3 regions of the Sagittula stellata E-37 genome follow, and region 2 is predicted to be linked to each of the others. Evidence: riboswitches for the same ligand, from Rfam matches in the RefSeq annotation. Region 2 holds a riboswitch; each other region holds the start of a gene.
What was found. A riboswitch is a leader RNA that binds a small molecule or an ion and turns the genes downstream of it on or off. The one in region 2 is predicted to bind cobalamin.
Positions count from the first base shown of each region.

Region 1: another riboswitch for cobalamin. It lies ahead of bluB (5,6-dimethylbenzimidazole synthase); the one in region 2 lies ahead of ABFK29_RS19500 ((2Fe-2S) ferredoxin domain-containing protein).
Region 3: another riboswitch for cobalamin. It lies ahead of ABFK29_RS18270 (DUF1636 family protein); the one in region 2 lies ahead of ABFK29_RS19500 ((2Fe-2S) ferredoxin domain-containing protein).

Region 1 is NZ_CP155729.1:3,580,947-3,590,468, forward strand. Features, by position in the region: gene ABFK29_RS17035 (heavy metal translocating P-type ATPase) at 1-1,880, shown strand, start outside; gene ccoS (cbb3-type cytochrome oxidase assembly protein CcoS) at 1,914-2,075, shown strand; gene ABFK29_RS17045 (Lrp/AsnC family transcriptional regulator) at 2,304-2,762, opposite strand; gene ald (alanine dehydrogenase) at 2,910-4,028, shown strand; gene bluB (5,6-dimethylbenzimidazole synthase) at 4,195-4,878, opposite strand; cobalamin riboswitch at 4,922-5,112, opposite strand; gene mscL (large conductance mechanosensitive channel protein MscL) at 5,174-5,608, opposite strand; gene ABFK29_RS17065 (glutathione S-transferase family protein) at 5,762-6,460, shown strand; gene ABFK29_RS17070 (YtoQ family protein) at 6,675-7,124, opposite strand; gene ABFK29_RS17075 (hypothetical protein) at 7,187-8,047, opposite strand; gene ABFK29_RS17080 (GcvT family protein) at 7,996-9,522, opposite strand, start outside.
Region 2 is NZ_CP155729.1:4,092,712-4,102,233, reverse strand. Features, by position in the region: gene map (type I methionyl aminopeptidase) at 120-929, shown strand; gene ABFK29_RS19520 (ABC transporter ATP-binding protein) at 1,014-2,411, opposite strand; gene ABFK29_RS19515 (ABC transporter permease) at 2,408-3,298, opposite strand; gene ABFK29_RS19510 (ABC transporter permease) at 3,295-4,236, opposite strand; gene ABFK29_RS19505 (ABC transporter substrate-binding protein) at 4,238-5,773, opposite strand; gene ABFK29_RS19500 ((2Fe-2S) ferredoxin domain-containing protein) at 5,770-6,600, opposite strand; cobalamin riboswitch at 6,719-6,938, opposite strand; gene ABFK29_RS19495 (acyl-CoA dehydrogenase) at 7,217-9,457, shown strand; gene ABFK29_RS19490 (acetyl-CoA C-acetyltransferase) at 9,454-9,522, shown strand, end outside.
Region 3 is NZ_CP155729.1:3,825,183-3,834,704, forward strand. Features, by position in the region: gene cobN (cobaltochelatase subunit CobN) at 1-2,624, opposite strand, end outside; gene cobW (cobalamin biosynthesis protein CobW) at 2,670-3,725, opposite strand; gene ABFK29_RS18270 (DUF1636 family protein) at 3,726-4,112, opposite strand; cobalamin riboswitch at 4,214-4,430, opposite strand; gene cobO (cob(I)yrinic acid a,c-diamide adenosyltransferase) at 4,466-5,077, shown strand; gene ABFK29_RS18280 (YrhK family protein) at 5,779-6,045, shown strand; gene ABFK29_RS18285 (cobyric acid synthase) at 6,042-7,487, shown strand; gene cobD (threonine-phosphate decarboxylase CobD) at 7,490-8,458, opposite strand; gene cbiB (adenosylcobinamide-phosphate synthase CbiB) at 8,477-9,415, opposite strand; gene ABFK29_RS18300 (hypothetical protein) at 9,412-9,522, opposite strand, start outside.

The sequences.
Region 1 (9,522 bases), 510 kb from region 2:
CCGCCTTGTCGGCCACCGCGACCGACCGCGCGGGCCGCGACCTGCTGATGCGCCTTGCCGTGGCGGGCTTCGCCGCGATGAACGTCATGCTGCTGTCGGTGGCCGTCTGGTCCGGCGCGGCGGGCGAAACCCGCGATCTCTTCCACTGGATCTCCGCGCTGATCGTGCTGCCGGCGGTGGCTTTCTCCGCCCAGCCGTTCTTCGTCAATGCCTGGCGGGCGCTGGCCGCGCGAACGCTCAACATGGACGTGCCGATCAGCCTCGCCATCCTGCTGGCGGTCGTGACCTCGCTCTGGGAAACGTCGCTTTCCGGCGAACACGCCTATTTCGACGCGGCCATCGCGCTGACCTTCTTCCTGCTGACCGGTCGCTACCTCGACCACCGCACCCGCTCTGTCGCGCGCTCCGCGGCCGAGGAACTCGCCGCCCTCGAAGTGCCCCGCGCCTGGCGCGTGACCGATACGGGCGAGGAACAGGTGAGCGTCGCGGACCTCCGTATCGGCGATCTGATCCGCGTGCGCCCCGGCGGCCGCATGCCCGTCGACGGCGAGATCGTGGAGGGCACGTCGGAACGCGACCGCTCGCTGCTGACCGGGGAAACCCTGCCGGTGCTGGGCACGCCGGGCACCGCCGTCAGCGCGGGCGAGGTCAACCTGACCGGCCCGCTGACCATCCGCGCCAGCGCGGTGGGCCGCGACACCTCGCTCGCGCGCATGGCCGACCTCGTCGCCATCGCGGAGTCAGGCCGTTCGCGCTATACCTCGCTGGCCGACCGCGCGGCCAGACTCTACGCTCCGGGCGTGCACATCCTCTCCGCGCTCAGCTTCCTCGGCTGGCTGCTCTACAGCGGTGACCTGCGCACCGCGCTCAACATTGCCGCCGCCGTGCTGATCATCACCTGCCCCTGTGCGCTGGGTCTGGCCGTGCCCGCCGTGACCACAGCCGCCTCCGGACGGCTGTTCCGCAAGGGCCTGCTCATCAAGGACGCCACAGCGCTGGAACGGCTGGCGCAGGTCGACACCGTCGTCTTCGACAAGACCGGCACGTTGACCGCGGGCACGCCCGAGCCGGTGAACCTCGACGCCTTCACCACCGCCGACCTCGCCATCGCCCACGCGCTGGCCGAGGGCTCCGCCCATCCGCTCTCCCGTGCGCTCACCTCGGCGGCACGGGCCGCGGGCATCGCCCCCGCGCAAGTGACCGGCTTGACCGAGAGCCCGGGCTACGGCACAAGCGCCACATGGCAGGGGCGCGAGGTGCGCCTCGGTCGCGCCGCCTGGATCGGCGGCACCGCCACCGACCAGACCGCCGCCTGGCTCCGGATCGGCGACGCCCCCCCGCAAGCCCTGCTCTTCACCGACCGCATGCGCGACGGCGCCGCCGAGGCCGTGGCCGCCTTCCGGCAGGCCGGCATGACGGTCGTGCTGTTGTCCGGCGACACCGCGGCGGCGGTCGAATCCCTGGCCCGGCGGCTGGACATCGCCCAGTGGATGGCCGAGGCCCTGCCGCAGGACAAGGCTGCCCGGATCGAGACGCTCTCGAAGAACGGTGCAAAGGTCCTGATGGTCGGCGACGGGCTGAACGACACCGCGGCGCTCACCGCCGCGCATGTCTCGATCTCGCCGGCCTCCGCGCTCGACGCGGCGCGCGTGGCCTCCGATATCGTGCTTCTGGGACAAAGCCTCGCGCCCCTGCCGGAGGCCGCGACCACCGCCCGCAAAGCTGTGAAGCGCATCCGCGAAAACTTCACGATCGCCACGTGGTACAACCTCATCGCGGTGCCCCTCGCGGTGGCGGGCCTCTGCTCGCCGCTGATCGCCGCGCTGGCCATGTCCGCTAGTTCCGTCACCGTCTCGCTGAACGCCCTGCGCCTGCGCTGACACGCCCCGACCCGCACGAAAGGCACACGACCGATGAACGTTCTCACCTACCTGATCCCGATCTCCCTCGTGCTGGGCGGCATGGGGCTCCTATTCTTCGTCTTCACGATCCGTTCGAACCAGTACGAGGACCCCGAGGGCGACGCGCAACGCATCCTCTCGGGCGACTACGACGACCGCCCCAAGCAGGACTGACCCGAGAAAGCGCCCGGCTTCCCGCCACACGGGACCGCCTTGCGCACCGCGACCGGCACCCGTCAGCCCTCTGCTGCCCTTCATCTTGGTCAAAATACCTCGGGGGGTCTCCCGCAGGGAGACGGGGGCAGCGCCCCCTCCCCACATCCACGCCAGGCGCCCGCAGAGAGGTCATCCGCATGGCATACGCGGCCAACCGGCCCGGTCGGGCCGATCGACAGCCCCGGCTCAGACCGGCAGCGCCGTGGTCTTGAATACCGTCTTCAGCGCAAAGGACGACTGCATCTGCGCGACGCCCGGCAGGCGGGTCAGATACTGCCGGTGGATGCGGGCGTAATCCTCCGTGTCCTCGGCCACGACCTTCAGGATGTAATCCGCCGTGCCCGCCATCAGGTGACACTCCAGCACCGCCGGAACGCGGGACACGGCGGTCTCGAAAGCCTCCAGCACCTCGTCGGCCTGCGCCTGCAGGGTGATCTCCACGAAGACGGTGGTCGGCAGCGACAGCTTGCGCGCATCCAGAAGCGCCACGTAGTCGCGGATGTAGCCGTCCGCCTCAAGCCGCTGCACCCGCCGGTGACAGGCCGAGGGGGACAGGTTGACCTGTTCGCTGAGGTCCGCGTTCGACATGCGGCCCTTGCGCTGAAGCACCCTGAGCAGTCGCCGATCCGTCTCGTCTAGCGCCATATTCGAAGATTCCTCCCGCGGTGCCTGCAAACCGTCGAACAATCGTGCGCGGCGGTGCGCAAAGGTGCCCCAGTCTCGGACCCTTTTGCAAGCCGTTCATGGTAGATTGCCGCACCCCAACAGGACCCAGGCTCAAAGGATCGCGTCATGAAGATCGGCTGCCCGACAGAAGTCAAACCCCAGGAATTCCGCGTGGGCCTGACGCCCAACGCCGCACACGAAGCGGTGGCGCATGGCCATTCGGTCATCGTCCAGAAAGGCGCAGGCCTCGGCGCCGGTTTCACCGACGAAGACTATACCGCCGCGGGCGCCGCGCTGGCCGACACCGCCGCCGAGGTCTTTGCCTCCGCCGACATGATCGTCAAGGTGAAGGAACCCCAGGCCCCCGAACGCGCCATGTTGCGCGAGGGCCAGGTGCTGTTCACCTATCTCCACCTCGCGCCCGATCCGGAGCAGACCCACGACCTGATCGCCTCCGGCGCGACCTGCATCGCCTATGAAACCGTGACCGACGACCGTGGCGGCCTGCCCCTTCTGGCGCCGATGTCCGAGGTCGCGGGCCGTCTCGCCCCGCAGGTCGGCGCCTGGTCGCTGCAGAAGGCCAACGGCGGCCGCGGCGTGCTGATGGGCGGCGTGCCGGGGGTCGGCCCCGCGAAGGTCGCGGTGATCGGCGGCGGCGTCGTCGGCACCCACGCGGCCCGCGTCGCCGCGGGCATGGGCGCCGAGGTCACCGTGCTCGACCGCTCCCTGTCGCGGATGCGTTACCTCGACGACGTCTTCGGTTCGGTCTTCAAGACCCGCTACGCCTCTGCCGGGAACACCGCCGAGATGGTGGCCGAGGCCGACATGGTCATCGGCGCCGTGCTGATCCCCGGCGCCGCCGCGCCGAAGCTGGTCAGCCGCGCGCAACTGTCGACGATGAAGCCCGGCGCCGTGATCGTCGACGTGGCCATCGACCAGGGCGGCTGCTTCGAGACCTCGAAGGCCACAACCCATCAGGACCCGATCTACGAAGTCGACGGCATCGTGCACTACTGCGTGGCGAACATGCCGGGCGCCGTGGCGCGCACATCGACCATCGCCCTGGGCAACGCGACCATGCCGTTCATGCTGGCGTTGGCCGACAAGGGCTGGAAGAAAGCCTGCGCCGACGATCCGCACCTTCTGGCCGGGCTGAACGTGCATGCGGGCAAGCTGACCTACGCCGCGGTGGGCGAGGCGCTTGGGCTTGCCGCGATCACGCCGGCGGCCGCGCTGGCGGCCTGAGCGGTTTCGCCGTGCTGCGCACGGCGACCGGTCGGGGAGGCTCTGCCTCCCCGAACCCCTCCGGAGTATTTTGGAAGCAAAGAAGCCGGCAGCGGGTTCTTTGAAGGTTGCGACCTGAATATCGGCGGTCGGATGCGTCGTGCTGACGGCGGCCCGGGCGCTGGCCTTACCAGCCCTCCTCGCGGACATGCGCATCGAGCGTGCGCGCCCGCGCCCAGCCGCGCGCTGCGAGTTCGGGGCCGTCGAACAGCTCCCTGACGTGGCCGACGCAGAGGTAGGCGACCACGCGGACGTGCTCGGGCAGGCGGAGGATCGGGCGCAGGTCGGCCTCGTCGAGGATGCTGACCCAACCGACGCCGACGCCTTCGGCCCGCGCCGCCAGCCAGAGGTTCTGGACGGCGCAGACCGTCGAATAGAGATCCGTCTCCGGCTGATGCGTGCGCCCCAGCACGACCGGTCCGCCGCGCGACCGGTCACAGGTGACGCAGATGTTCAGGGGGGCCTTCTCGATCCCTTCCAGCTTCAGCGCGGCATAGGCCGACCGCTTGTCCGGCGGGAACATCGCCTGCGCCTCGTCGTTGGCGCGGGCGAATGCGGCCCGCACTTGCGCCCGGCGCAGGGGATCGCGCAGCAGAATGAAATCCCAGGGTTGCGAGAGCCCGACCGATGGCGCGGCATGCGCCGCCTCCAGGATGCGCCGCAGCACGTCTTCGTCCACCGGATCGGGCAGGAATTCGTTCCGCACGTCCCGTCTGTGGGCAATCACGTCGTAGAGCGCCCGCCGCTCCTCGTCCGAAAACGCGCGCGCCGCAACGGGCGCCGGGGATCGGCGGTTCACCGGTCCTGTCATGGGGTCACCTCCCAAAGGCCTGCGCGCCCCCGCTGTCCAGGCGGGGCCGCCATGCCGTCAGGCCGGTCTTCTGGCTTCGGATCATCCGGAACGGACGCCTTCCCGAGCGCCTGACTGACGCCCAGTGGCCATGTGTCCGCCCCGTCCCCGTCACAGCGGCGGGCCCGCGCCGGTTCTGCCCCGGCTTCCCGATTCTCCCCCGAGGACGGAGGCACCTGACACGGACGGGATCGCAAATCCCGCCCCTTGGCGCAAGTGCACCGCCCCCGGACGGGACCGGTCTGCCGTCACGTGGTCAGCGTGTCTTCAGCGTGTCGCGGATCTCGAGCAGCACGTCCAGTTCCGTTGGGCCGGACGGCGTGGCTTCGGCTGGCTGGCCTTCCTCACGCTCACGGATCGCGGCGGCCTTCGCGCGGTTGACCATCTTCACCAGCATGAAGACCACGAAGGCGATGATGAAGAAGTTGATCACCGCCATGATGAACTTGCCGATGGCAAAGACCGGCGCGCCCGCCTCTGTCGCCGCCGAGAGCGACGCGTATTCGTTGCCGTCGAGCGCATAGAACCAGCCCGAAAAGTCGATGCCGCCGGTGAACAAGGCGATGATCGGATTGATGATGTCGCCCACCAGCGACTGCACGATCGCGGTGAACGCCGCGCCGATGATGATGCCCACGGCCATGTCCATGACATTGCCCTTGGCGATGAAATCCTTGAATTCCTTAATCATTTTCCCATTCCGTAAGAGCGCCGGCATGCTTGGCCACATGTCCTGCGGGGTGTTTTTGCACAAACAGGATTATGTCATGCCGGATCGGCTGGGAAAGCGGGAAATGCCGGACTAGGGTCGGCCAGGACATCTTCCTTAACGAGGACACGCATCATGACCGCTCTTGCCGACCATCCGATCTCGCGCCGCTGGCCCGCCGCGCACCCCGACCGCATCCAGCTCTATGCCTTCCCGACGCCCAACGGGGTCAAGGCGTCGATCATGCTCGAGGAGACCGGGCTGCCCTACGAGGCCCACAAGATCACCCTGTCGGACAAGGACGTCAAAAGCCCTGAGTTCCTGTCGCTCAACCCCAACAACAAGATCCCCGCGATAATCGACCCGAACGGCCCGGACGGCGCGCCGCTGGAGCTGTTCGAATCCGGGGCCATCCTGCTCTATCTCGGCGAGAAGGCCGGAATGCTGCTGGGCGAGACCGCGACCGAGCGGCACAAGATCACGCAATGGCTGATGTTCCAGATGGGCGGCGTCGGACCGATGTTGGGGCAGCTCGGTTTCTTCTGGAAGTTCGCGGGCAAGGACGTGAAGGACCCGCTTCCCCGCACCCGGTATGTGAACGAGGCGCGGCGGCTGCTGAGCGTTGTCGAAGGCGCGCTGGACGGTCGAGACTGGATCGCCGGGCCGTATTCCGTGGCGGACATCGCGCTCTGCCCGTGGCTCAACGCGCTCGAATTTTACGGCGCGCGCGACGTGGTGGGCTGGGACGACCATCCCAACTGCGTGGCCTACGTCAAGCGGTTCTACGAGCGCCCGGCGGTGCAACACGGCGTGAATATCCCGGCGCGCGACTAACGCTCGCAGGCGCGCGGCGCACAGCCCCGCGCCGCGGGGCGCCGCGCCGCGTGGACAGGGACGTGCACCGACCCGATCTGGCCGATGCGTGGCCCGGGGCCCGGGCACGGCCAACGCACGCGGGAGCCCACGCAACCGGTCACACCGGTCCGTGCACTCACACCGCATCCGTCGCGTCCTCAGGTAGGGCGGGGCTTCGCGCCGCCCTCCTTCCTCAGCCCGGCAGTGTGCCGGTGATGACGTAGGCGAGAAGCTGCACCACCTGTTCCGGCGTCCGCGCCACGGCCAGCGCTGCGGCGTCGACCTCCTTCAGGGCGTGGTCATGCTCTTCCGGTTGCAGGATGATCAGAGACTTGCCCAGCGCGGCGGCATAGCCCGCATCGAAGGCCGCGTTCCACTGCTTGTACTTGTCGCCGAAGCGCACGACGACCACGTCGGCCTCCGCGATGCCCTTGCGTGTGCGGATCGCGTTCAGCTTGGCGCCCTTGTGGTCGTGCCAGAACTTGTCGTCCTCCGCCCCGAGGATCGCCACCCCGCAGTCGTCGCTGTTGCCGTGATCCGTCACCGGGCCGTCGAAGTCGATGCCCAGTCCCGCCGCGCCGTCGCGGATGCGGTCGCGCCAGTCGGTGTGGATCTCGCCCGACAGGTAAACCCTGAATGCCATGCTGCGGCCTCCCTTCGCCTTGATGATCCCAGACACCTAACCGACCCGCCCGGAATGGCAAGTCACCGCCCGTCGAGCGCCCTCAGACCGATCCAGGCACCTGCGAGGATCATGAGCGGCAGAACCAGCATCTTGAACAGGAACACCGCCAGCAGCGCGATCAGGCTTTGCACCAGCGCATCCGACCGCTCGTAAAGCGCGCCCGCCATGGTCGAATAGCGCTCGAACTCCATCCGCGCGCCCTGCAGCGCCCCCATGACACCGCTTCCCTCGACAGGCACCGCCACCGCCGGGTCGACCTGCGCGGTGATCTCGTCGACGATGGCGCTGTGCCGCGCCCAGACCTGGGCGGTCATCCGGTCCGCCAGAAGCGCCGACAGCAGGAACGCCCCCGGCAGCGCCACGGCGAGGAAGGCACCGTATAGCCCCATGCGCCGCGCCACGTGGCCGCCCCTGCCGCGTCCTGCCGTGACCAGCGCCAGAAGCGCCGCGCCCGCCAGCACCGCCCAGCCCACGCCCGAGGCCGGCGCCAGCGCGACCGCCAGCGCACCGGTCGCCACCATGACGAAGAACACCACCTGCGCGATGCGCTCGACCGTGTCGTCCACCGGCTCCAGCCACTTCAGCGGCTGCGCGCTGCCCTGCACGACAAAGCTTCCGCCGACCTCCAGTTCCTGTGCCGTCGACAGGAAGGCGTTCAGCGTCCTGAGCGTCAGGTAGGTGCCCGCGCTGGCGGTGGCGATCTGGCGGGCGTAGTCCTCGGCGGCGCGTGTCGCCGGGTTCCGCGTGGAAAAGGCCGCCGCCAGGAGGGCGACGGCCAGCAACAGGATCAGCGCCGGGCGAAGGACCCGCCCGGCACGTGGAGTAAAGGTCAGACGTCCTTGCGGATCGTCTCGTTCTTCGGATCGTAGGGGCTGTCGCACGTGATCTCCGCATCCCAGAGCTGGTCGAACATCCTGACCTTAAGCTTCGTGCCCTCCACAGCCAACGCCGGCTTCACGTAGCCCATGCCGATGGACTTGCCGAAGGCCACGGAATAGCCGCCCGAGGTCAGGCGCCCCACCCGGTCGCCGTCCGGCGTGTAAAGCGCCTCGCGGCCCCAGGGATCGGCGTCCGCCGGGCCGTCGACCAGCAGCGTCACGCACTTCGAACGGATGCCCTTCGCCTCCATCTCGGCCTTGCCGAAGAAGTCCTTCGACAGGTCTATGAAGCGCGGCAGGTCGGCCTCGGCAGGGGTCGCGTCGCGGCCCAGTTCGTTGCCGAAGGCGCGGTAGGACTTCTCCTGCCGCAGCCAATTCTGCGCGCGCGCGCCGACCGGCTTGATGCCATGCGCCTCGCCCGCCTTCATCAGCAGGTCCCAGAGGTAGTTCTGCATCTCGATCGGGTGATGCAGCTCCCAGCCGAGTTCGCCGGTGTAGGCCACGCGGATCGCGTTGACCGGGCACATGCCCAGCTCGATCTGCCGCGCGGAGAGCCACGGGAAGCGCTTGTTCGACAGCGCGGTACCCGGCTCCGCGTCGCGGATGAGCTGGCCCAGCACATCGCGGGTCTTCGGTCCGGCGATAGCAAAGACGCCCCATTGCGTCGTCACGTCCTGCACGATCACCAGCTTGCCGGTTTCCGCCATGAAGTCTTCTGCCGCCTTCACGAGGTAGTCGTGGTCATAGGCCTGCCACGCGCCCGCCGACACGAGATAGTAATTGTTCTCGCCGTTGCGAACGATGGTGTACTCCGTCCGGGTCGTGCCCTTCGAAGTCAGCGCGTAGGTCAGGTTGATGCGCCCGATCTTCGGCAGCTTGTTGCAGGTGAAGCGGTCGAGGAACTCGGTCGCGCCCGCGCCGGTCACGGTGTGCTTGGCAAAGGCGGTCGCGTCAATCAGGCCGACACCCTCGCGGATCGCCCTGGCCTCCTCGACCGCATATTGCCACCAGCCGCCGCGCCGGAAGCTGCGCGCGTCGTGGTCGAAGTTGTCAGCGGCATCCAGTGGGCCGTAGTAGTTCGGACGCTCGAAGCCGTTCACGCAGCCGAACTGCGCGCCGAGCGCCTTCTGCCGGTCATAGGCCGGGCCGGTGCGCAGCGGACGCGCCGCCGGGCGCTCCTCGTCCGGGTGGTGCAGGATGTAGACGTGCTCGTAGGCTTCCTCGTTCTTCTTCACCGACCATTCGGTGGTCTGCCAGGACCCGAACCGCTTGGGGTCGAGCGAGGCCATGTCGATTTCGGCCTCTCCCTCGACCATCATCTGGGCAAGGTAGTAGCCCGCGCCACCGGCGGCGGTGATCCCGAACGAGAAGCCCTCGGCCAGCCACATGTTGCGCAGGCCCGGCGCCGGGCCGATCAGCGGGTTGCCGTCCGGCGTGTAGCAGATCGGGCCGTTGAAATCGTCTTTCAGACCGACCGT
Region 2 (9,522 bases):
CGGTCAGTCAATCAAACAAGGCAAATCCTAGACCGCGTCGGGGCGGATTGCCAAGCTGACGCACTGGCATCTTCGGCCAAAAGGTCCTAAATCTTGCTGAAAGTGAACGGAGACCCGCATTGAACCAGGATACCGCAGGCCGCATCACCCGAGAGGGCATCCGCATCCATGACGCTGCGGACTTTGCCGGCATGCATGCGGCGGGCAAGGTCGCGGCCCAGATCCTCGACGAGGTCGCGGACAAGGTGGATGTCGGCGCAACCACCGGCGAGATCGACGATTTCATCACCCGCCGCGTGACGGAGCTGGGCACCACCTCGGCCACCATCGGCTACAAGGGTTACCAGCATGCGTCCTGCATCTCGGTCAATCACGTGGTCTGCCACGGCATTCCCGGCGACAAGAAGCTGAAGGACGGCGACATCCTGAACATCGATGTGACGGTGATCCTGGATGGCTGGTTCGGCGACAGTTCACGGATGTATGTCGCCGGCAAGCTGCCCCGCAAGGCGGAGCGGCTGATCGAGGTCACGCACGACGCCCTGATGCACGGGATCGAGGCGGTGAAACCCGGCAACACCTTCGGTGACATCGGCCACGCCATCCAGACCTTTGTGGAAGGGCACCGCATGTCGGTGGTGCGCGACTTCTGCGGCCACGGGCTGGGCCGGGTGTTCCATGCGCCCCCGAACGTTCTGCACTACGGTCGACCGGGTTCGGGACCGCGGCTTGAAGAAGGCATGTTCTTCACCATCGAGCCGATGGTGAACCTGGGCCGACCGGAAACCAAGGTGCTGGGCGACGACTGGACCGCTGTGACGCGCGACAAGTCGTTGTCGGCGCAGTTCGAGCATTCGGTGGGCGTGACCTCGGACGGGGTCGAGATCTTTACCCTCTCTCCCGCGGGCCGGTTCCACCCGACCTACTGACACCTGAACCGTTCGCGTGCGGTCTGGTCAGCCAAATTGCCCGGGCCGGACCTTTGGCGGTTCTGCAGGAGCGCCTCCGCGCAATCAACCGAGCGTGAGGGTTTCCGCATTCAGTCGCTGGTGCAGCCACGGATCGTGGCTTGCAACGACAAGGGCCATTCCCTCTTCCACCAGTTTGGCCAGCAGGTCGGCCACCATGGCGCGCGAGACCGTGTCGAGCGCGCTTGTCGGCTCGTCGGCGACCAACAGACGGGGCTGCGCGGCAACGGCGCGGGCAATGGCGATCCGCTGACACTGACCAAGCGAGAATTCGGAAGGGCGGGCATTGATGTCGGCGCGGTCCAGCCCGACCTTGCAAAGCAGGTCGCGCGCGATTGCCTTGCGGTCCTCGGTGCGGATGCGCCTGGTGACGGACGCAGGTTCGCTGATCGTCCGCCAAACCGGCCAGAACGGGTTGAGGCTGGCGGCCGGGTTCTGAAAGACGGGCATGATCGCACCGGCACGGCTGAGTTCGGGGGCACGCCAAACCTGTCCCGTATCGGGCGTATCGAGCCCGGCCAGCGTGCGCAGCACGGTCGACTTGCCCGATCCGGACGGGCCGGCGAGCCCGATGCAGGCCCCGGCACGAACCTCGAAGCTGAGCGGGCCGATGGTCCGGGGGGCTCCGGCGTAGCTGCGTGTGACGTCCTTGCAGGCCACCAGAACCTCGCCCGGCGGCTGCGGCCGCATGACCGGAGGAGAGCTCACCGCGCCGGCCAGCCGGCGTGTCGCCACATGCCGTGCCCCATCGTCGAGCGCGGATACAGGCACGTCGTCGACGATCCGTCCCTCGTGCAGGATTGCGGCCCGGTCCGCGTGGCGGCGCACGAGTTCGAGATCGTGGCTGATGAGCAGGATCGCCGAGCCGCTCGCGCGTAACGTCGCCAGGATCTCTTCGGCGCGGTGGGCGTCCAGCGCGCTTGTCGGCTCGTCCGCCACAAGAAGCGTCGGCACATGGGCGGTGGCGGCCACGATGCAGGCACGTTGCAGCATCCCTCCGCTCCAGCAATGCGGGGCCTTCGTCGCAAAGTGTGGCGCGTCGTCTATCCCCGTGGCCGTCAGGCGCTTGGCGATGCAATCGCGGGCGGGCCTGAGGCCACGGCTTCGCCAGGCTTCGCCCACGTGGTGCCCGACGGTGCGCAGCGGATCGCAGGCCGAATAGGGGTCCTGTGCAACGTAGCCGACAAGGGTGCCCCGCAGGCGGGTGAGTTCGTCCTCGCTGGCAGAGATGAGGTCGTGCCCCAACAGGGAAAGCCGCCCTGAAACCCGGGTCCCGGGCCTGTGAAGCCCGAGGACCGCCTGTGCAATCGTCGACTTGCCGGAGCCGGACTCGCCGACCAGCGCAAGGCATTCGCCCGCTTTCAGGGAAAAGCTGACACCGGTGACCGTGGGGCCGGTTCCGTAGGACACGGTGAGGTTGCGGCAGTCGAGGACCGGAGTCATCGCCGCCCGTCCACAGAGAGCACGTCGCGTAGGCCGTTGCTGATCAGGTTCGCGGACAGGACCGAGAGGAAGATCAGGACAGCGGGTCCCCACAACAGCCATGGCGCGACCGCGAAGAACAGGCGCGCCCCCGACAGCATCGCCCCCCATTCCGCCCGGGGCGGCTGCACGCCGAGGCCAAGGAACGAAAGGCCCGAAATCGCGCCCACCATACCGCCCAACGCAAGCGAGGCGACGACGCCGAGATGCAGCGCGATCCCCGGCAGGATGTGGCGGGTCACGATCCGCCAGCCCGGCACACCGGCCATGCGCGCGGCGATCACGTCGGGCCTGTTCCCGCTGCCGATGGCCATCGAGCGCGCCAGCCGGGCATACCAGGCCCAGTCCGCGACGATCAGCGCGATCAGCAGGTTGACGAAACCGGGTCCGAGCACGCCGATCACGGCGAAGGCGAGGACAAGTCCGGGCAGGCTCATCATCACGTCGGCGACACGCATCATCACCGTGTCGACCGGTCCTCCGGCCAGTCCCGAGACCGTGCCATAGACAAGACCGATGGCAAACACCCCGCCCAGCACCGTCAACGCCGCGCCCAGAGTCCGGTGCGCGCCGTCCATCAGCCGGGACAGCAGGTCGCGCCCGGTGTCGTCGGTGCCAAGCAGGTGTGTCGTGCCGGGACCCTGCAAAGCCACGGCGTAGTCGGGCCAGTCGGGTTCATGGGGTGTCCAGACCATGCCGATCAGCGCGAAAGCCAGCAGCAGACCGCCAAGGATAAGCCCCGCACGCCCGCTGCGGTGCCGCCACAACCGGGGAAGCAGCCTACGGGTCGGCGTAGTGTCGGGCGGACGGGCGCGCGCCACGCCTAGACGGGGCCAGATCGCGCTCATGCCCGGGCCGCGCGCAGTCGGGGGTCTATGGCGATGGCGGCCAGGTCGATCAGCAGGCTGGAGACGACGTACAGACCGGCCGAGACAAGCACGAAGGCCTGGATCACCGGAAAGTCCCGCGCTGTCAGCGCCGCCAGCGTGTAGCTGCCAAGGCCGGGCCAGGTGAACAGCTCCTCGATGATCGGCGAACCGCCCAGCAGTGCCCCGATGGACACGCCGATGGCTGTCAGGAAAGGCAGGGCCGCGTTGGGTAGGGCGTGGATCAGCAGGGTGCGCCGTGATCGTGCGCCACGGGCGCGGGACACCTGGGCGTAGCCGCTGTTCATGGCGTCGATCAGCGAGGCCCGCAAAAGCTGCGTCCACCCCGCCGCGCGGTCGACGCCGATGATCAACGCGGGCAGGATGGCCATGCCGAGCGTGCCGCCCGACAGCACCCGGCCCACACCGGCACCCACGACGACGTATTGCAGCGCCAGAAGGCCGAACAGAAACGTCGGCAATGCCGCACCGACCTGCGTGTAGGCACGGATGAGCCTGTCCGGCCAGCGATCCCGGAATGCCGCCGAGATCAGCGCGAGGGCCAGCGCCACCAAAACGGAGACGGCCAGTGCAAGGCCCAGCAAGGTGAGGGTCGCCGGAAGGCGTCGAGCGATCTCGTCCGAGACCGGCTGGCCGGTCCGCCACGACACGCCGAGATCGCCCTGCACCACGCGCCCAAGCCAGGCCGCGTATCGTACCGGGAACGGCCGGTCGAGGCCCATGTCCTCGCGCAGGTCGGCGATCTCGGCGGGGGTGGGTTCATGTTCCGGCGCCTGCGATTTCAGGATCCGGTACGCCGGGTCGCCCGGCGCAAGCGGCAGCATCGCCCAGACCAGCAGGCTGGCGGCAAGCGCGGTCAGCGCGGCCTGGGCAAGGCGTCGAAGGGCGACCCGGATCACGTCACCGCACCGCGTCGGGCGCGGTCTGCCAGCCGATATGCCGCCAGGCGACACCGGGCTCGTAGGTCGACCAGGCGTCCGACACCAGCGCCCGCGGGCGCAGCATGGTCACGTTGAACACGTAGGGATCGTCTTCGACCAGGATGCCCTGAATCTCGCGCAGGATCTCGTTTCTTGCGGTCTTGTCCACCTCCACGGCAAGCGCCGCGATCAGGTCGTCCATGCGGGCGTTGGAATACCCCGCATAGTTCCGGTTGCCGTCCGAGGCCAGATAGCGGGCGAGAAAACCCTGCACCGCGCCGACGGTGGCCGACCCGTTGCCCAGCAGCGCCATGTCCCAGTCGATCGAACCGGAGGTTATCGCCTCGTTGACGTCGTCCACCGACAGTATTTCGGTGCCGACACCAAGCGCGCGCAGATAGGCCTGCAGCGCGTTCGACAGGGGCACGAGGTCGGGCTGTTGCGGGTAGATCACCAATTTGACCGTCAGGGGGGCGCCGTCCTTCGTCCGGATGTCGCCGTCCAGGGTCCAGCCAGCCTCGTCGAGCAGGCGCGCGGCCTCTTCGGGGTCGTGTTCGTAGTTCGCCACGGCCCAGGGGAAGGCCGTGGAATACAGCCCCTCTGCTTCTGCCGTGGCGCCCCGGAACACCGCATCGGACACCTCGGCATAGTCGATGGACTTCATCAGGGCGCGCCGGACGGCGACGTCCGCAAGCGGCCCCTCTTCGGTGTTCATGAAGGCCGCATAGCCGCCGGTGGACAGGTCGCCCAAGGCGAGGTTCACGTTCGGCGTGGCGTCGTAGACCGGCTTGGCCGAGATCTGCGGATAAAGCGCGATATCCCCTTCGCCGTTCTGGATCGCCAGCACCCGGGCATTGAGGTCGGTCACGAAGGTGACGGTAACACCCGGCATGGCCGGCGTACCACGCCAGTAGTTTTCGTTGCGGGTGGCGGTCAGGGCCGCGTCAGTCAGGTCGGTCACCTCGTAGGGGCCCGTATAGATACCGGCATGTTCCAGCGCCTCCCAGTCCCCGTTCGCGGCCTCCACGGCATCGAGATCGTAGATCAGGAAATAGCTTTCGTGGGCCAGCACGTTCGGGAACTCGGGCAGCGGCACCGGTGTCTTCACGGTGATTTCCAGCGGGCCAGTGACGTCGAAGGTCGTTTCTGGCGGCACGACGCCTTGCAGCGACGCCTTGTTCGCCAGCCGGAAGTCCATCAGCCGCTTCACCGCATCCGCGTCCAGTTGGCGGCCGTTCTGGAACGTCACCCCCTTGTTGAGCGTGATAACCCAGGTCAGGTCGTCCACCTGTTCCAGACTTTCGGCCAGCCAGGGCGCCACGGAGCCATCACGCTGGAATTCCATCAGCAACTCGGCCACGCCGAATTCCTGGAACCAGAAACCCTCGGACTCGGGGTCCATGCTGTCGATCTGGAACGACGTAATCACGCGGATCGGCTGATCGGCCTCCTGCGCCGGGGCGGGCTGGCCAAAAGTAAGGGCGGCGAGGGCCAGCGTGGTCGCAAGGTGTCTCATGATATGGTGCTCCTGTGGGGCGTCGTGTGTTGACTGGGCTGGCTGAGCCGGGCGGTGTGGATGTGCAGGTCAGGCAGTCCGCGCCCCGCGCAAAGCACCTCACGCACGAGGCGTCGGGCTGCCGCGCGGTCCGGTACGTGGAACCAGTCGCCTAGCGGGTAGACCGCGACGACGGGCCCCTTGTTGCAGGGAAAGATGCAGCCGGTGGTCGTCGTCAGGCAGCGCTTCGCGATGCCCGCCTCGGCGCATTCGGCCTTGAGGACATGGCTGAGACTCGCGGCATCGCGCATCTGGCAACGCGGCCCGGTGCAGACCAGCAGATGAAAGTCGAAATCGGGAGGGGTGTCCCAGCCGGGCTTGCCGAGCGCGGGTTTCACATTTTCGACCGACGTCGAAGGCGCGGCAAGCAGGTCGCGCAGCATCTCGGTGGGGCCGGCATCCATGCGGGATGGCTCTGGGCCGAGTGTCACGCCGATGGCCGCATTGACCGGTCGTAGAGACCAGTCGGCCAGAACGCCGGGAAGCCAGGCCAGAAGGCTCTCTGGAAACGGCAGTCCGATGGGTTGCAGCCGGATCGCGCGGGCGCCGCCGCGCCGCATCTCGTCCAGCGCCTCGAACAGGCTCCGGCCCATGTCTTCTAGGCGGATGAGCATGTGGGGGCGTTCCGTCGCCGCGGCGCAGATCGCCTCCAGTCGGTGGAAACCGCCTGCGCTCAGGTTGGCCGACGAACAGGCAAAGAGAACCCATTCCACGGGCGGACCCTCAAAGCGGCCCGCGCCGCAACCGTCGTCGTGTCGTCTCAGGGGAATTATCCGTGCATCTGCCATGGTGCCCTCCGCACAAATGCGGGGCGGGCAGACCAGCGATGACATCGGGCACAAAGAGCCGTCCAAACATAGCACATCTCCTGCCGGACACCCCGCCCGGTTAAAAGTGACTGCGGCGCGGAGCGCGCCGGAGATGGCAGGTCTCCTGACTTGCGGGTCAACGCTTTCCCGAACCTTCCCGAGCCGCCTACCGGCCCAGTGGTGTTCTCAGGATCGCTCTCCGCTCACAGTTGCGGGGGCAGTCGCGGATTCGGCACCTTGCGGACATCCTCACCGTGTTCCCTTTTCATCCCGGTTGGCTTGCTGGCGTTCCGGGAACCATCGCGGATCGTTAAGCACGGATACGGCTTGTCCGTCAATCTCCGGGCGCGATAAAATGAGTGTCGACTTCCCGCGAAGAGTGTATGCGCGTTGATCCGTCGGCGCCGGCAACGATACCCAAGGGCGCGTGGCCGAACACCGTCCCGGATCGCAAACAACCCGGACGCGGTGCATCGCCAAAGCCGTCCAGATGCGCTCGATCGCGACGTGCGCACGACGGAACGTCATCCGCCCGGAATGCAGCGCAGCAGGAACCCTTCCACCGCCGGGGCGTTTTCCGGGTGGAGGAACCGCCATGTCATTCAGAAAGAATTACGTCACCAAGCCGATTTTGAAGTGGGCGAGGGGGGCGATGCCGTCGCTGTCCTCGACAGAGGCCGAAGCCGTCTATTCCGGAGACGTCCACTTCGAGGCGGAACTGTTCTCCGGCAATCCGGACTGGACGATGCTGCGCAGCATGAAGGCGCCCGCCCTTACCGACGAGGAGCGGGATTTCATCGACGGGCCATGCCGGACCTTCTGCGACATGATCGACGTCTGGGATATCGACAGGCGCACCGGCGATCTGCCCCGCGAGGCGTGGACCTATCTGCGCGACGAAGGCTTTTTCGGCATGATCATCCCGAAGGAGCACGGCGGACTCGGTTTCTCTGCCTATGCCCATTCGGAAGTCGTGCGCTACATCGCGGGGCATTCCGTCGTGGCGGCGGTGACGGTCATGGTGCCCAATTCGCTCGGTCCCGGTGAACTGATCCTGCAATTCGGCACCGACGCGCAAAAACGGCACTGGCTGCCACGCCTCGCGCGCGGCGAAGAACTGCCCGCCTTCGGGCTCACCTCCGAAGACGCCGGATCGGACGCGTCGGCCATGACGGACGAAGGCGTCGTCTGCAAGGGGCAGTGGAATGGCGAAGAGGTGCTTGGCATCCGCATGACATGGGCCAAGCGCTACATCACGTTGTCGCCGGTCGCCACGGTGCTGGGTCTTGCCCTGAAGCTGCGCGACCCGGACCACCTGCTGGGCGAGGTCGATGACATAGGGATCACATGCACGCTCGTTCCGACGGATTTGCCGGGGGTGGAGACCGGCCGCAGGCACCTGCCCTCGGGGACCATGTTCATGAACGGGCCGACCACCGGCAAGGACGTCTTCGTGCCGCTCGACCATATCATCGGCGGGCCGGACTATGCGGGGCGCGGATGGATGATGCTGATGAGTGCGCTGGCCGCCGGGCGCGGAATCTCACTGCCATCGCTGTCGGCCGCAGCGGCAGCCATGTCCGCGCACAGCACCGGCGCCTATTCCCGCATCCGCAAACAGTTCAATCTGCCCATCGGGTTGTTCGGCGGCGTGCAGGAGCCCATGGCCCGCATCGCTTCCAACGCCTACACGATCGATGCGGGCCGCCGCCTGACGACGGCGGCGTTGGACGACGGGTACAAGCTGGCCGTGATATCCGCGATCATGAAGTATCACGCCACGACCCGGATGCGTGAAACGATCAACGATGCCATGGATGTGCATTCAGGCAAGGCGGTCATCGACGGTCCGTTGAACTATCTCCAGTCGCACTATCGCGCCATTCCCATCGGGATCACGGTCGAGGGCGCGAACATCGTGACCCGCAACCTGATCATCTTCGGGCAAGGGGCCATCAGGGCCCATCCGCATCTGCTGGACGAAATCGAAGCGATACAGGAGCCGGACCCGGACAAATCGCTCGACTCCTTCGACACCCATTTCTGGGCGCACGTCGGACACTCCCTCCGAACGGTCTGTCGCGCGGGATGGTCGGCTTGGACCGGGCGTGGCAAGGCCCCCGACGATGCAGGCAAGGCGACACCGTTCTATCGGCGCCTGTCGCGCTGGTCTGCGGCATTTGCCCTGACGGCGGACATGGCGTTCCTGACGCTGGGGGGCGGTCTGAAGCGGCGCGAGATGATCTCGGCCCGGCTGGGGGATGCGCTGTCGGAGATGTATCTCGTGGCTGCCGTGCTGAAGCGTTGGGAAGACGACGGGCGTCACGACGCCGACCTGCCCTTGGTGCGCCATGCCACCGAAACGAGTTTCGCCCGGATCGGTCGCGCGCTCGACGAGGTGATCGCCAACATGCCCGCACGCTGGGTCGGCTGGCTGCTGCGGCCCATCCTACGTCCCGGTGCCCATGCGCGGGGTCCCTCGGATCAGGTGATCGAGGAGGTCGCCAAGCTGATCTACGAGCCATCGGACACCCGCAGCCGTCTGGTCGGCCACTACTACGCGCCCAAGCCCGACAGTGGTCTGGGCCTGCTCGATACGGCGTACAAGCTGGTGCTGGAAGCGGCCCCTCTGGAAAAGCGTCTGCGCGATGTGCGCAAAACCCCGCAGGAAGGGCTGGACGCAGGACTGCTCTCTGAGGCCGAATATGCCCAGCTGCAGAGAATGCAGGAGGCTGTGCAGAAGGTTGTCGCCGTGGACGACTACACGCCGGAAGAGCTGGCGGATCTCTACCCCGAAATGACCCCACCGACCGACTGGAAGGAGGCCGCCGAATGAGCCGCCCCGTATACATCGTCGACGGCGCGCGCACGCCTTTCCTCAAGGCCCGTGGTCGCCCTGGC
Region 3 (9,522 bases), 270 kb from region 2:
CCGTAGACGCGGGCGAGATCGGCGCGCCCGCCGAAGGGGTTCCAGTCCGGCGCCTCGTCGCGTTGCGCCAGCGCACGGACGGCCTGCGAAAAGAGCGCGGAGAGGCTCGGGAAGACGTCGCGAAAGAGGCCGGAGACACGCAGGGTGACGTCGATGCGCGGGCGGTCGAGTTCGGCTATGGGCAGCACCTCGATCCCGGAGACGCGTTCGGAGCCCTTGTCCCAGACCGGTTTCACGCCGAGCAGGTGCAGCGCCATGGCGAATTCCTCGCCCGCCGTGCGCATGGTGGCAGAGCCCCAGAGGTCGACGATCAGGCCGCGCGGCCAGTCGCCTTCGTCCTGCAGATGGCGGCGCACCAGCTCCTCCGCCAGTTTCACGCCCTGCGCGTATGCGGCGCGGGTCGGGACGGAGCGCGGGTCGGTGGTGAAGAGGTTTCGTCCCGTGGGCAACACGTCGCGGCGGCCGCGGTAGGGCGACCCCGACGGACCGGGTGCGATCCGGCGCCCGTCGAGGGCCGCAGGGATGGCGCGGCGTTCGGCCTCGGGCGATCCGGTTGGATCGCGGGAGGCCTGCGCCGAAAGGTCGTCGCGGCCCCAAACGTGCAGGCCCTCGCCGAACTGGCTTTCCTTCACGTCGCAGACGAAACGGTCGATGCGGGTGATCGCCTCGGCGATGGAGGCGGCGCGGTCGAGGCCGAGGTCGTCCTCCACCCCCAGCGCCTGCGCCTCGTCGCGGATGTCGGCCTGAAGCCGGTCCCGGCGGCGCGGGTCGAGCCCGTCGGCGTTGGAGAATTCGTCCAGCAGTGCCTCGAGCCGGGCGAGCCGGTCGGGGGTTCCACTTTCGCGCAGCGGCGGGGGCGTGTGGCCAAGGGTCAGCGCGCCCAGGCGGCGCTTGGCCTGCGCGGCTTCCCCGGGGTCGTTGACGATGAAGGGGTAGATCACCGGCAGGGTGCCGGTCAGCGCCTTCGGCCAGCAGGCGGCGGAGAGCGCCACGGATTTGCCCGGTAGCCATTCCAGCGTGCCGTGGGCGCCGATGTGGATCAGCGCGTCGGCCTGCTGTTGCAGCCAGAGGTAGAAGGCCACGTAGCCGTGGCAGGGCGTGCGCGACAGGTCGTGGTAGTCGTCGTCGCGGGTTTCCGGCCTCCCGCGTTCGGGCTGCAGCGCGACCGTCGCGCGGCCGCAGCGGATGGCGGCGAAGCGGAAGGCGCCATCGCGGACAAGCGTGTCGGTGTCGGGCTCGCCCCATGCGGCGTGGAGGTCGTCCTGCAGACTTTGCGGCAAATTGGCGAGAGCGGCCTCATAGGCGCGCAGCGGCCAGCTTTCGGTTCGGGCCAGAAGCTCTGCGGGCAGGTCGGCGGGGGCGTCCGTCACGGCGTGACCGGCGTCGCGCAGGTCGTCGAGGATGGATCGGGCAGAGGCCAGCGCATCGAGGCCCACGGCGTGGCCGATGTTCCAGTCCTTGCCCGGGTAGGTCGACAAGATCAGCGCCGGGCGGCGGTCGCCGGGCGCGCGCCGGGCGAGCGACAGGCGCGCCTCTACCCGGTCGGCGAGGGCGGCGATGCCTTCATCATGTGCGGCGTGGACGGCGCGGGCGAACTGCAGGTCGGAGTCCCGGTCGCCGGTTTCCTTGAAGGAGACGGGTTCGCCCAGGATGGTGCCATCCACCTCCGGCAGCACGACGTGCATGGCCAGATCGGCGGGAGACACGCCCCGGTCGGCTTCCGCCCAGGCCTTGCGGTCGGAGGTCGACAGCACGCACTGGAAGACCGGCACGTCGGCGGCATCGAGCGGCGAGGTGCCGTCCGCGCCCTTGCCGGAGAAAGCGGTGGCGTTGACGATGGCCGCCGGGGCCAGAGCGGCGATCTGACGGCGCAGCCAGCCTGCCGCTTCGGGCGCCTTCAGGGACGGGACGAAGAAGGCAGTGACGGCGAAGCCGCGCGCGGCAAACTCCTCGTACAGTGCCCGGATCGGCGCGAGGTCGGCGGAGACGAGGTAGGAGCGGTAGAAGACCAGCGCCAGAGGGGTCTTGCCGGACACCCGCGTCAGCACCGGACAGGTCACGCCGTGTTCGGGTGTCCAGCAGCTGAGCGGCGGCAAACCCTTGGCCCCGCGCACAGGCCCGGCATAAAGGCCTGCCGCCAGCGCCAGTTGCGCCAGTGCCGCCTGCGCCGCCACGGTGCCGCCCGCGTCGCAGAGATGCGCCAGCCGCCGCAGGGTCGACACCGGCAGAGTCGACATCTCGTCGAGGCGCGTGTCCTCGCGCCCGTCGGCGGGCAACACGGCCAGCGCGATGCCCTTCTGTTGCGCCAGCGACAGCACCTGCTGCAGGCCGTAGGACCAGTAGGGCACGCCGCCGATCAGGCGGATCAGGATGCCCTTCGCGCCCTCCAGCGTCTGTTCCACGTAGGTGTCGACCGACAGCGGATGCCTGAGGGCGGCGAGATTGGCGAGACGGAGCGTGGGCATCCGCCCCTCTGGCCCGCCGCCGCGCCGCCAGCCTTCGGCAAAGGCGCCGAGGTCGCTGTCGGAGAACGACAGCACGACGAGGTCCGCCGGGCTCTGGCCCAGGTCCTGCGGCGTCTCGCTTTCTTCGAGGCCGTGGCTTTCGCGGAAGATGACGTGCATCGGCGGTTCCCGGAAAGGCGGCGCACAGCCCCGCCCTACCTTACGTCATTCTGCGGCGACAGGCGCGGCCCCGAGGACCGCCCCGATGGCCTCGGGTTGGATGTCGTCATGTTCCGCGATGACCACGACCCGGCTGACGCGCGCCTCGTCCGGCTTCCACGGGCGGTCGTACTGATGACGCACCCGCGCGCCCACCGCCTGCACCAGAAGGCGCATAGGCTTGCCCTTGACGGCGGCATACCCTTTCACCCGAAGGATGTTCTGCTCCTTCGCGAGGCGCTCGATGGCGGCGACCAGCTGGGCGGGACTGTCCTGTTCCGGCAGCTCCACAACGACCGATTCGAAGTCGTCGTGCTCGTGATCGTCGTGGTCGTCGTGATGCGAGGGGCGCGCGTCCATGTCGTCCTCTGCGGCGGCTTCCAGCCCGAGGATCACGCGCGGGTCGACCACACCTTCGGCCACTTCGACCACCGGCAGCGGGCGCGGTGCCTCGGCGGCGATGATCGCCTTGGCCTTCGCCACGCCTTCGGGTCCGGCGAGGTCGGGCTTGGTCAGCAGGATGATGTCGGCGCAGGAGATCTGGTCCTCGAAGACCTCGCTCAGCGGCGTCTCGTGGTCGATGCTGTCGTCGGCCAGACGCTGCGCGTCCACCCGCGCCACATCGGGAGCGAAGCGGCCCGCCGCCACGGCCTCCGCATCGGCCAGCGCGATCACGCCGTCGACGGTGATCTTCGACCGGATGTCGGGCCAGTCGAAGGCTTTCAGAAGCGGCTTCGGCAGGGCGAGGCCGGAGGTCTCGATCAGGATGTGGTCGGGGCGCGGGTCGAGCGCCATCAGCGCCTCGATGGTGGGGATGAAGTCGTCGGCCACGGTGCAGCAGATGCAGCCGTTGGCGAGCTCCATGATGTTCTCGGCCGGGCAGTCGGGGATGGCGCAGGATTTCAGGATGTCGCCGTCCACGCCCACGTCGCCGAATTCGTTGACCACCACGGCCAGGCGGCGGCCGCCGGGGTTCTGCATCAGGTGGCGCACCAGCGTCGTCTTGCCGGAGCCGAGGAAGCCGGTGATCACGGTGACGGGGAGTTTGGCTAGATCGGTCATTCAGTCGGCCTCCACAGGGGTGTTCGGGGTCAGGGGCGGAATACGCGCCACGCAGTTGCGCTTGAAGTGTTCGGGACGCTCGCGCCACGGGATCAACCCGTCGCCGGTCGCGTGATAGCGCGCCGCGCCGTCGAGCAGCATGTCCGGATGCGACGCCTCGTCGACATTCCCGAACACGTAGGTCCAGCGGTCGCCGCCGCGCAGGGCGACGGTACAACCGGCATCGCAATTCTGCAGGCATTCGACGGCGGTCAGGCGCAGGCCCTCGGGCAAAGGCCGGTCGGCAAGGGCATCGTAGAGCGCCTGCCCGGGCCGGCGGTCGTCGGCGGGGATGTCCTGCCCCCGGCGGCACTTCACGCAGACCAGAAGTTCGGTCTCTGACGGCATGGCGACCTCGCGCATCTGGGGGGACCTTGAGCGGGGCACGGGCCAAGACAGGCCCTCTCCCGACCCCGGATCACCCCGTCCGGTTTCGTTCCTCCGCCCCTTCCACGGCGCGGCCACTGGCAGGTCTCCCGGCTTGCGGAACTGGGCGGCAGGCAGTCCTGCCGATCCCAACGGAACCCGGCCTTCCCGGCGATGTCGCCAGTGGCTTCGGGCCCTTTCCGGTCACGGTCGCGGGGGCGGCTGCGCCTGACCCCGACGCGGGGCTGCGCATTCCCTTTTCACCTGCTAGACACAGGCACCAGCACTCCGGCTGATGCGCCGGACGCCCGGCAATGTCAAGGAGAGCCCGCGCCATGAGCGAAGACGAAAACGCCCGCCACACCGAAAAGATGAAGAAGATCAAGGCGGCCCGCGACCGGATGATGGCGACCAAGACGGAGGAGAAGGGCCTGATTATCGTCCATACCGGGACCGGCAAGGGCAAGTCGTCCTCCGGATTCGGCATGATCATGCGCTGCATCGCGCATGGCATGCCCTGTGCGGTGGTGCAGTTCATCAAGGGCGCCTGGCCCACCGGCGAAGGCACGTTCCTGCGCGAACGCTTCGCGGCGGAGTGCCGGTTCTTCGTGTCGGGGGAAGGGTTCACGTGGGAGACGCAGGACCGCGAACGCGACATCGCGGCGGCGCAAAACGGCTGGGAGATCGCCAAGACGCAGATCCTCGACCCGGAAGTGCAGTTCGTTCTGCTCGACGAGATCAACATCGCGCTGCGCTACGACTATCTCGACATCGACGACGTGGTGGGGTTCCTGCTGGAGCAGAAACCGCCGATGACCCATGTCTGCCTGACCGGGCGCAACGCCAAGCCCGAACTGATCGAGGCGGCGGACCTCATCACCGACATGACGCTTGTCAAACACCCGTTCCGTGAAGGGGTGAAGGCGCAGAAGGGCGTCGAGTTCTGAGATTGTGGCGCCGGATTTCGGCTCGCCTGCGGCGACCCGACCCGCTGGGGGTTCCCCCCAGACCCCCAAGGTATTTGGACCAAGATGAAGGCAAGACTTCTTTAATCGGAATCGGAGAGGCTGGCCGGGCGGTACAGGGAGAGGTCCCGATGACCGCCCAAGGTGAAGGCACCGCGCCTCCCCCTTCGACGAAGGCCCGAGGCGCGGTGTCCGACCCGCCCCTTCATCTTGGCGAAAAATACCTCCGCCGGAGGCATCCTGTCCGGGCCGTTTGCGCCGTTTGACGTGTGGGGACGTGCGTCAGGGAAACGGGCAGGCTGTTCCGGCTGGATCAGTGGGCGCGGCGAGCGGAATTTCTGCAATGCGCTCTCTGCCCCTGGTGCCTGTCTTCGGAATTGGGTGAGGCCGGGGCGTCCCTGGGAGCGGCGCCGTGTGGATGGCGTTGCGCCTGGCCTGGGGAAGGTCGACGTTTAGCTCATTGCTTGCCACCACGGGACATGACCGGTGCGCGAAGATTTCCGGTAGCGGTCAACGAGACAACGGACTTGCTTCGGCGGTTCTTGCCGGAACGAACAGTGGCCGGTCGTGGGTTCGCGGGCGGGCGCTTCGGCATGCCAAGATGGTTTCGGCGCGTTGACCCTGCGTTCAAGGCTGGTAACGGTGGATGTCACTATCCCGAAACCAGCGAGGACCACCGCCAGATGTTCAGGAAACGGCTGCAGGACGCCACCTCCCGTCACGAGGAGGTCTACGGCTTCTACGAGAAGATCTATACCGTCATCGACCTCTGCGCGGGGCTCGCGTTTCTCTTCGGATCCATCCTCTTCTTCTGGGAAGACACGCAATACCCGGCGACCTGGCTTTTTACCGTGGGCTCCGCCCTGTTCGTCGCGCGGCCGGCGTCGCGGTTCGCCCGGGAGTATCACCTTGCGCAGCTCCCGCTGCCCGGGGATCGTGACCCGGAATGACGCGCGCCCTGATGCTTCAGGGCACCGGGTCCAACGTGGGCAAGTCGGTGCTGGTGGCCGGGCTATGTCGGGCGGCGCTGCGGCGCGGCCTCTCGGTGGCGCCGTTCAAGCCGCAGAACATGTCGAACAACGCCGCCGTGACAGTCGACGGCGGCGAGATCGGCCGCGCGCAGGCGTTGCAGGCGCGGGCCTGCGGGCTGGAGCCGCTGACCGACATGAACCCTGTTCTGCTGAAACCGGAGACCGACGTGGGATCTCAGGTCGTGGTGCAGGGCAAGCGGCTGGCGACGGTGAAGGCGCGCGAATACGCCGCCCTGAAGCCGCAGTTGCTGGGTCATGTCCGCGAGAGTTTCGCGCGGCTGAAGGCGCGCCATGACCTGGTGATCGTCGAGGGCGCGGGTAGCCCGGCAGAGGTCAACCTGCGCGCCGGCGACATTGCGAACATGGGTTTTGCGGAGGCCGTGGACCTGCCCGTCGTGCTGATCGGCGACATCGACCGCGGCGGCGTCATCGCGCAGGTGGTGGGCACGCAGGCGGTGCTGTCACCCGGCGACAACGCGCGGATCGAGGGCTTCCTGATCAACAAGTTCCGTGGCGACCCCTCGCTTTTCGACGACGGCTATGCGCTGATCGAGGCGCGCACCGGCTGGCGCGGCTTCGGCACCGCGCCGTGGTTCGCCCATGCCTGGAAGCTGCCTGCCGAGGATGCGCTGGACATCCGGGCCCCCGTGCGGCAGGAGGGGCTGCACATCGTCTGCCTGCGCCTGTCGCGGATCGCCAATTTCGACGACATGGACCCCCTGGCGCAGGAACCGGGTGTCCGGCTGACCATGCTGGGCCACGGAGAGCCGATCCCCGGCGATGCCGATCTCGTGGTCCTGCCCGGCTCGAAGAGCACGCGGGGCGACCTTGCCTTTCTGCGCGATCAGGGCTGGGACATCGACCTTGTCGCGCATCACCGGCGCGGCGGCCATGTGCTGGGGATCTGCGGCGGCTTCCAGATGCTGGGACGGCGGGTGGCCGACCCCGACGGTATCGAGGGCGCGGCGGGCGAGACGGCGGGGCTTGGCCTTCTCGACGTCGACACGGTGATGACCGGCGACAAGCGCCTGACCCGCGTGGACGCGCGACACGCCGCGACCGCCCTGCCCTTCGCCGGATACGAGATCCATATCGGGCGGACGACGGGCACGGATTGCGCGCGGCCCTTCGCTTTCGTCGATGGCCGCCCCGAAGGCGCCTGTTCGCCGGACGGGCGCGTGACGGGCAGCTACCTGCATGGCATGTTCACCGACGACGCCTTCCGCGCCGGATTCCTGAAGCGGTTCGGGGTGGCCTCGTCGCAAGCCTACGACGCGACGGTGGACGCGACGCTGGATGCCCTTGCGGACCACCTCGAAACGCATCTCGACGTGGCGGGACTGCTGGCGGCGGCACGCTAGGCTCAGCGCAGGGCGGCCTCCACAATGGGCCATTCGTCGTGGCCCGGCAGGCCCAGCCGCAGCCATGTGGCGCTGTAGGGGAAGACGCGGCTCCAGACATGGGCCTGCGCCAGGCGGTCCTGTGCCGCCGTTGCATCGGGCACCTCGTAGGTCCGGAAGAGCGGGCAGCCCCCCGCCAGCGGCCAGCCGCGCGCCATGGCGAGCGCATCCATAGCGGCGCAGTCGCGGTCGAGCCGGGCAATGGTTTCGGCCTGCCATCCCGTGTCGGCCAGTGCGGTACAGGCGATCTCGATCGCGGGGCCGGAAACGGGCCATGGCCCGGCCATCGCCCTCAGCCGGTCCGCCAGCGGCCCGGTCGCCAGCGCGAAACCCAGCCGCAGCCCCGCCAGCCCGTAGAACTTCCCGAAGGAGCGCAGGACCACCACGTTGTCGCGCAGGCGGTGCAGGTCGGGGGCGATGCAGGCACCGGGCGTTGCGTCGCCGAAACTCTCGTCGACCACCAGCAGGCCGACCTGCTCGGAGAGCACGGCTATCGCTTCGGTGTCCAGCACGCGGCCATCGGGGTTGTTGGGCGTGACCACCACGGCAAGGTCGGCGCCGTGGAGCGCGTCGGGGGTGGCCACATCCTCAACCGTCCAGCCGAAAGCGCGGAGGCAGGCGGCGTGTTCGTTGTAGGTGGGCGTGAGAACGCGGGCGGTGCCGGGCGCGGCAAGGAAGGGCACGGCCTGGATCGCAGCCTGCGCGCCCGCCAGTGGCACGACGTCGGCGCGGGTGGCGTAGGCTCGGGCCGCGACGCTGCGCAGAAGGTCCATGTCGGTTCGGGTCGGCAGCGCCTGCCATGCCTGCGGAGGAACGTGCGGCACCGGGTAGGGCACGCGGTTGATGCCGGTGGACAGGTCGATCCAGTCGAGCGCCACGCCACCGAAGCGTCTGATGGCGGCGTCGAGGTTGCCTCCGTGATCGCGTGCCATGTGGTTCCTTTCGTGTCGCTAGAGGACCGCGAGCGCAAGGAGCAACCCGCCCGCCAGCGCCATGCCCCGCATGTAGGTCCGGAGCGCCCGGCGCATGTCGCGCGCCGCAGGGTCCGGAGCGCCGGCGTTCAGCCACGGCTCCTCTACCCGGTGGGTGGCGTAGACGCGCGGGCCGGAAAGGCGCACGCCAAGGATGCCCGCCATCGCGCCTTCGGGCCAGCCCGCATTGGGCGAACGGTGGGCGGCGGCATCCCTGCGGACGACGCGCGACGCGTGCGCCAGGCGGCGCGGCGTGCCCAGGGCAAAGAGCGCGGCGGTGATGCGCGCCGGGATCCAGTTCACCCCGTCGTCGAGCCGGGCCGCGGCTTTTCCGAAGGCCTCGTAACGGTCCGTGCGGTGGCCGATCATCGAATCCATCGTGTTGATCGCCTTGTACCCCACGATGCCCGGCAGCCCCAGAACGACACCCCAGAAGAGCGGCGCGATCACCCCGTCCGAGGCGTTTTCGGCCAGGCTTTCGATCCCGGCGCGGGCGACGCCGCCGGTGTCGAGCTGCGTGATGTCGCGCCCGACGATCATCGCCACCGCCTGTCGCGCCCCGTCGAGGTCGCCACCGCCCAGCGGACGGGCGACCTCTGCCACGTGGTCATGCAGGGAACGGACGGCAACGAAGGGCCATGCGAGCAGGCCGGTCAGCGCAACCCCGGCCCAGCCGCCCGGCAGGATCAGCGCGACAAGCGCGGCAAGGGCCATGGGAAGTCCCGTCACCAGAAGGACGGTCAGCGTGCCGAAGACGATGCGCCTGTTGCGTGGGCCTGCATTCCAACGCTGTTCGCACAGCGAGATCAGGTTGCCGATCCAGACGACCGGATGACCGACGCGCTTGTACAGCGGATCCGGCCAGCCGATCCCGGCGTCGAGCACGAGCGCCACCAGCATCGTCGCGGCGAAGCTCATGGGCGCTGTCCGGTCGTGAAGTGCAGCACTTGCGTGAGGCCGGCCTCACGCAGTGCGGGTTCTGCCGTGGCGGGGACCGCGCCGGGGGCGAAGATCAGACCACGCGC